Regions from separate parts of the Billgrantia desiderata genome, predicted to be linked through region 2. Evidence: predicted binding sites of a transcription regulator. Region 2 holds the regulator's gene; each other region holds the start of a gene.
What was found. Region 2 encodes LexA, which represses DNA repair genes until DNA is damaged. Its sites were predicted from a motif close to TACTGTNTANNTANACAGTA; they were not measured.
Positions count from the first base shown of each region.

Region 1: C4S71_RS18460 (LexA family protein) is a predicted target of LexA. The motif match lies at 1,045-1,064, and genes of this name have one in related genera.
Region 3: C4S71_RS08650 (DNA topoisomerase III) is a predicted target of LexA. The motif match lies at 936-955, and genes of this name have one in related genera.

Region 1 is NZ_FNVC01000025.1:37,258-39,521, reverse strand. Features, by position in the region: gene C4S71_RS18465 (IMPACT family protein) at 1-543, opposite strand, end outside; gene C4S71_RS18460 (LexA family protein) at 543-1,022, opposite strand; gene ccmA (cytochrome c biogenesis heme-transporting ATPase CcmA) at 1,227-1,871, shown strand; gene ccmB (heme exporter protein CcmB) at 1,858-2,264, shown strand, end outside.
Region 2 is NZ_FNVC01000001.1:65,075-67,338, reverse strand. Features, by position in the region: gene C4S71_RS00365 (TetR/AcrR family transcriptional regulator) at 1-353, opposite strand, end outside; gene lexA (transcriptional repressor LexA) at 550-1,197, shown strand; gene dinB (DNA polymerase IV) at 1,340-2,264, shown strand, end outside.
Region 3 is NZ_FNVC01000007.1:52,498-54,761, reverse strand. Features, by position in the region: gene C4S71_RS08655 (ABC1 kinase family protein) at 1-846, opposite strand, end outside; gene C4S71_RS08650 (DNA topoisomerase III) at 983-2,264, shown strand, end outside.

The DNA.
Region 1 (2,264 bases), on a different contig from region 2:
CCAGGCGGCGGTGAGACGTACGCCGTCGCTGACGTATTCGGCATGCTCCACCGGCGCGTCATGGCTCTCCAGCCAGGCGCGGGCCTCGGCCTCGCCGGCGAAGTCGACGCCAAGTTTCAGCGTGGTGCGTTCCACCGCTTGTCGCCGCGGCAACGCCTCGAGCCCTCGCGCCACGGCCTGGGCATAGGCGCGGGCCAGGCCGCCGGTGCCGAGCTTGGTGCCGCCGAAGTAGCGGGTCACCACGCAGCCTATCTGGCCCAGCCCGGCGCCTTCCAGCACCTGGAACATGGGGCGCCCCGCGGTGCCGCCGGGCTCGCCGTCGTCGGAGAAGCCGATGGCCTGCTGTTCGCCGGGCGGGCCGGCGATATAGGCACTGCAGTGATGGCTGGCGCTGGGGTGGGTGCGTCTCGCTGCCGCCAGCAGGGCGTCGAAGGCTGCCACGTCGGGCGCGTGGCAGAGCCAGGCGATGAAGCGGCTGCGTTCGACTTCGATGACGCTCTCCTGCCAGGCGCCGGGAGCGAGGTCGGGTACCGGGTAGCGCATCAGTGGGTCAGCTCGGTGTCTTCCTGCCGGCGTACCACGCCCATGACCATGCCCAGCACCTGAATGTCGCTGTTCTTGAGGTAGATCGGCGCCATGTTTTCGTTGGCCGGCTGCAGGCGCACGCCGTTCTTCTCGATGTAGAGCTTCTTCAGCGTGACCTCCTGCTGGTTGATCAGGACCACGGCGGTCTCGCCGTTTTCGGCGCTCTCCTGACGCTCGATGATGATCACGTCGCCATCGAAGATGTTGCAGTCGATCATCGAGTCGCCGCGTACGCGCAGGGCGTAGGTGTTGCGCCGCACCATGCAGGCGGGGGCGCGAATGGCACCGCCGCTGGGGCAGGCCTCGATGGGCAGTCCCGCCGAGACATCTCCCAGCAGGGGCACCTCGACCAGGTCGGTGGCGTCGACGCTGGCCCAGGAGGTGGCGATGGGCAGGTTGGGACGTCGATACAGGTAGTGCATGGAAGGCGTTGGCATTGGCGTTTCCCCCTCTGTGCGACCCTGTTGAAATGTACAGGTACTTCGAATCATATCAGGCGTTACGTTCCTGGCAAGTTTCTCCGCCCTGAAGCTGCCTTGACCTGGGGCAAGGGTGGCGCCATGACGCACCCCGTTCGGTAGCGGCAAAAGGCCTTTCCGTGTAGCATTTCCGGCGTAATCACCCATTCCTGGAGAGTGCTGTTGAGCCTGCGTCTACAAGCGCAAAGCCTGGCCTGCGAACGTGACGACCGTTGGCTGTTCCGGGATCTGGACCTGGATATCCGTGCGGGCGAGATCGTGCGGGTAGAGGGGCCGAACGGCAGCGGCAAGACCACCTTGCTCAAGATTCTCTCGGGCCAGCTGGCCGACTACGAAGGCGAGCTGTTCTGGAGCGAGCGGCCGATGCGCGAGGCCCGCGAGTCCTTTCTCGCCAACCTGCTCTATCTGGGCCACGCCCCGGGCGTGAAGGCAGCACTGACGCCGCTGGAGAATCTGGCCTGGTATCAGGCGCTCAGCGGCGAGAAGCCGGGCGAGGCGGCACGCTTCAGGGCGCTGGAGGAGGTCGGCCTGGTCGGCTTCGAGGACGTGCCGGCCGGACAGCTCTCCGCCGGACAGCAGCGACGCGTGGCACTCGCTCGGCTGACGCTCACGCCGCGTGCGCTGTGGGTGCTCGACGAACCTTTTACCGCCATCGATCGCGATGGCGTGGCGGCACTGGAGCGGCGCCTGGTGGAACACGCCCGCAGCGGTGGCTGCGTGCTGGTTACCACGCACCATGAGCTCACGCCGTGCGCCGAGCTGCGTCGTATCCGCCTCGGCGGGGGAGGAGCCGATGACGGCATCTGAGAACTCGCTCGCCAAGGCGGCCGCAGCGCTGCGCGAGGAACCTGGCGACGGCCTCGCTGTCGCAGTATGGGCAACGCTCAAGCGGGACCTGGTATTGATGCTGCGCCGTCGCAGCGAAGTACTCAATCCGCTGGTGTTCTTCGCCCTCGTCATCACCCTGTTCCCGATCGGCATTTCCCCCGATCCGGCACTGCTGGCGGCCATTGCGCCCGGCCTGCTGTGGGTGGCGGCGCTGCTGGCGGCCCTGCTGTCACTGGACAGTCTGTTCCGTGCCGATTACGACGACGGCTCGCTGGAGCAACTGCTGCTGACGCCCCAACCGCTGGCGCTGCTGGCGCTGGCCAAGGTCGCCGTGCACTGGCTGCTGACCGGTCTGCCTCTGGCGCTGATGGC
Region 2 (2,264 bases):
TAGGCCAACCCCAGCAGCTTCATGAATACCTTGAGGCTATGTTTTTCCGCCGGCACCTCGAGTACGGTACGCGCCATGGTCTCGAGCAGCTCTTCCAACGGGATGACGCCCCCGGCATGTTGCGCCTCGAGTTCATCGAGGGCGTGATGGAAACGCACCGTGAAAGGATCGAGATAGCGGGAGAATACCGCCTGAATCAGCGCCTTCTTGGAGCCGAAGTGATAGTTCACCGCCGCCAGATTGACGCGCGCCTTGCTGGTAATGGTGCGCAGTGAGGTCTCGGCAAAGCCGCGTTCGGCAAAAAGCACCTCGGCGGTATCGAGAATGCGCGTGACGGTATCGGTCTGGGCCATGATCAATTTCCGCTGGAAACGCCTGTTTTAAACATTACAAAAGTCTACGTCATTCGCTGCCTTCACACAATGCATAGCGTTGCCTCAGCGTTTTAAACGGCACTGTGAAACGCTGCCTAATGAACTTCACTTTTACTGGATAGACTTCCATGCTGTATACTTGCACAATAGAGCAAGACAGCCATCGGAGTTCGCCATGAGCCGCCCTCTCACCTCGCGCCAGCAGAACGTGTACGACTTCATCGTCAAGACCATGCAAGAGCTCGGCTACCCCCCCACTCGGGCCGAGATCGCCCGGGCCCTGGGTTTCCGCTCGCCGAATGCCGCCGAAGAGCACCTGCGTGCGCTGGAGCGCAAGGGCGTGATCCGGGTGATACGCGGCACTTCGCGCGGCATACGCCTGCCGGCTCAGGAGAACGATACCGCCGCTCTGGAGCCCAGCAGCGAGGGATTGCCGGTGATCGGTGAGGTCGCCGCCGGCAGCCCGATCCTCGCCGCCGAGCATATCGACCGCTACTGCCCGCTGCCGCCGGACTACTTCACGCCCCGCGCCGACTACCTGCTCAAGGTTCGCGGCCTGTCGATGAAGGATATCGGCATCCTCGAAGGCGACCTGCTGGCGGTCCATCGCACCGAGCGTGTGCGCGACGGCCAGATCGTGGTGGCACGCCTCGAAGACGAGGTGACAGTCAAGCGCTTTCATCGCCAGGGGCACCGCGTCGTGCTGGAAGCGGAGAATCCCGAGTTCGCTCCCATCGAGGTCGACCTGCGCCATCAGGAACTCGAGATCGAGGGGATTGGGGTGGGGGTCATACGCGGCGGCAACGGCCAAGCCTTGGGTTGATCGCTTCCTGAACTCGACCATACGGCGTTGGAGCTCTCCTCGGAATGCTCATTGACTACAACAGTCAACTCCGCTTCCTCGTCGAGCTCCGCCTAGTCTGGTCATCGCTCAGAAAGCGCTCCAGCTGAGCGGAACGACACTGATGAGTCGCAAGATTCTGCATGCCGACTGCGACTGCTTCTATGCCGCAGTGGAGATGCGCGACAACCCGGCGCTGCGTGAGGTGCCGCTGGCCATCGGCGGCAGCGCCGAGGGTCGCGGGGTGATCGCCACCTGCAACTATCCGGCGCGGGCCTATGGCATCCGCTCTGCCATGCCGACTGCCAGGGCTCTGCGCCTGTGCCCCCACCTGACCCTGCTCAAGGGTGACTTCGATCGCTACCGCGAAGCCTCGCAGCAGCTGCTGGCCATCTTCCACGAGCTGACTCCGCTGGTGGAACCGCTCTCGCTGGACGAGGCCTTCCTTGATGTTACCGACGTCACCCGCTTTTCTGGCAGCGCCACCTGGATGGCGCGCTGGTTGAAGGAGGAGTGCTTCAAACGCGTCGGGATCACCGTCTCGGTGGGCGCGGCCCCAGCGAAATTTCTGGCCAAGATCGCCAGCGACTGGGAGAAGCCGGACGGCCTCACCGTCATCGCCCCGGACCAGGTAGACGAGTTCCTGCGCCAGTTGCCCGTGACCAAGCTGCACGGGGTCGGCCCGGCCACGGCCAAGCGTCTCGAGACGCTCGAGATCGTCACCTGCGAAGATCTGCAGCAGGTTCCGCTGGAACGCCTGCTGCAGGAGTTCGGCAAGTTCGGTCGCCGACTGTTCGAACTGTCGCGGGGCATCGACGAGCGGCCGGTGCGTATCGAGCGCGAGCGCAAGTCGGTGAGCGTGGAGACCACCTTTGCCAGCGATCTGCCCGATCTGGCCCAGTGCTACGAACAGTTGATCCCGCTCTGCGAGCGGCTGGAGGCGCGTCTGGCTCGCCACGGCCACCCGCCCGTGTCGGGCGCCTTCGTGAAGGTACGCTTCGACGACTTTTCTTTGACCACGCTGGACTCCCGCGGCGCTTCACCCAGCG
Region 3 (2,264 bases), on a different contig from region 2:
CAGGTCATAGATCACCAGCCGGCCATCGTCGGCCACGGCAAAGTTGCCGGCATGCGGGTCGGCATGCAGTTCGCCGTGGGTAAATAGCTCTTCGGTGAGCCAATCGGCAAGCGTTGCGGCCACGCGTTGGCAGGTCGCATCGTCGGCCTGCTCCAGCTCGCGCAGCGGCGTGCCGGCCACGTAGCGCATGGCCAGCACCCGCGGTCCGGAAAGCTCGGGCAGCGGCTCGGGGATGAGCAATCCCTCGAGATGGGCGTAGCGCTGCCGATAGCGTGCCAGCGCGTTGGCCTCGGCATGGTAGTCGAGCTCGCCGCGCAGGCTGGCGGCAAGCTCCTCGAACAGCGCATCCAGACGTACCTGGGGCACCTTCAGCCAGCGCCCCAGCCGCATGATGCGTCGCAGCTGGGCCAGATCGCCTTCCAGAATCTCGGCCAGGCCCGGATACTGCACCTTGAGCACCAGAGTCTCGCCGGCATGGGTAACCGCGCGATGCACCTGCCCCATCGACGCACTGGCAAAAGGCCGTGTCTCGACTTCGCGGAAATGATGCTCCAGGTCACCGTACTGCTCCACCAGGGTACGGTGAATGCCCTCCCAGGGCATCGGCTCGGCCTGGCGCTGCAGCCGGGCCAGCTCCTCGGCGAGATCCGGCGGCAGCAGGTCGTCCCACTGGGCCACGATCTGGGCCAGCTTCATGGCCGGCCCCTTGAGCTCGGAGAGACCTTCGAACAGCGCCTCGCCCAGGGCGCGCCAGTCGGCTTCGCCACCCAGACGACTGCGCAGAAAGGCGCCGCCGGTACGCGCACCGAGACCGAAAAGCCGCCTCGTCCTTCCTCGTTCACGCATGTGATGCTCTCCTGGCCTTGTTTCCGCCGCACTACCATACAGGTACTGTACAGCTTTTTGCCCACCGGGATCTGGCCTTGTCGCCCGGATACTGTAAGAATATCCATAAACGAACTCTGCGAGGCCGAGTCTCCCCATGCGTCTGATCATTGCCGAGAAACCCAGCCTTGCACGGGCCATCGCCGACGCTCTGCCGGGCGGCACCAAGCGCGAGGATGGTGCCCTGCGCGGTCACGATACCGTCGTCACCTGGTGCCTGGGTCATCTGCTGGAACAGGCGCCGCCCGATGCCTACGATAGCGCCTACAAGCAGTGGCGGCTGGACCATCTGCCGATCCTGCCGACCCTATGGCAGCTGGCGCCACGCGCCAAGGCCAGGGGCCAGCTTGCCGTCATTCGCAAGCTGCTCAAGCAGGCCCGCGAAGTGGTACATGCCGGCGATCCGGACCGCGAAGGCCAGCTGCTGGTTCAGGAAGTGATCGAATATCTGGGCTGGAAGGGGCCGGTGGCACGCCTGCTGATCAATGACCTCAATCGGCCTGCGGTACAGCGCGCCTTGTCCCGCATGGAGGACAACGCCCGTTACCAGCCGCTCTACCGCGCCGCCGAATCGCGCTCCCGGGCCGACTGGCTGTACGGCATCAACCTGACCCGCGCCTGGACCCTGACCGGCCGCCAGGCCGGCCACGACGGCGTGCTCTCGGTGGGGCGCGTGCAGACGCCGGTGCTTGGCCTGGTGGTACGCCGTGATGCCGAGATCCGCGACTTCAAACCCTACCCCTTTTACGTGCTGTGGGCCGATCTCGCGGTCGCCAACGGCAGCCTGCGCGCCTGGTGGCAGCCCGGCGAGCAGCAGCGTCTCGACGAGCAGGGCCGCCTGCTGGAGCGCGCTCCGGCCGAAGCGCTGGCAGCACGTCTGCCAGGCGCCGAGGGGCGCCTGACGTCGCTCGAGAGTCGCCAGAAACGCCAGGCCGCCCCGCTGCCCTACTCGCTCTCGGCACTGCAGGTGGACGCCGCACGGCGTTTCGGGCTCTCCGCCCAGGCGGTACTGGATATCTGCCAGCGGCTCTACGAGCGCCACAAGCTGATCACCTATCCGCGTTCGGACTGTCGCTACCTGCCCGAAGAGCACCTGGCCCAGGCGCGCGCCACCTTGACCGGCGCCTGCGCCCAGGACGAGACGCTGCGCGGCTGGCTCGCCGGTGCCGATTTCACGCTGCGCTCCAAGGCCTGGGACGACAGGAAGGTCGGCGCCCACCACGCCCTGGCGCCTACCGGCAAACCGGCCGAGCTCGCACGCCTGGAGCGTGCCGAGGCCGACGTGTTCCGGCTGATTGCCCGCAACGTGCTGGCCCAGTTCTACCCGCCGCTGATCGCTCGCGAGGTGAAGGCGGAATTCACCATTCTGGGCGAGCGCT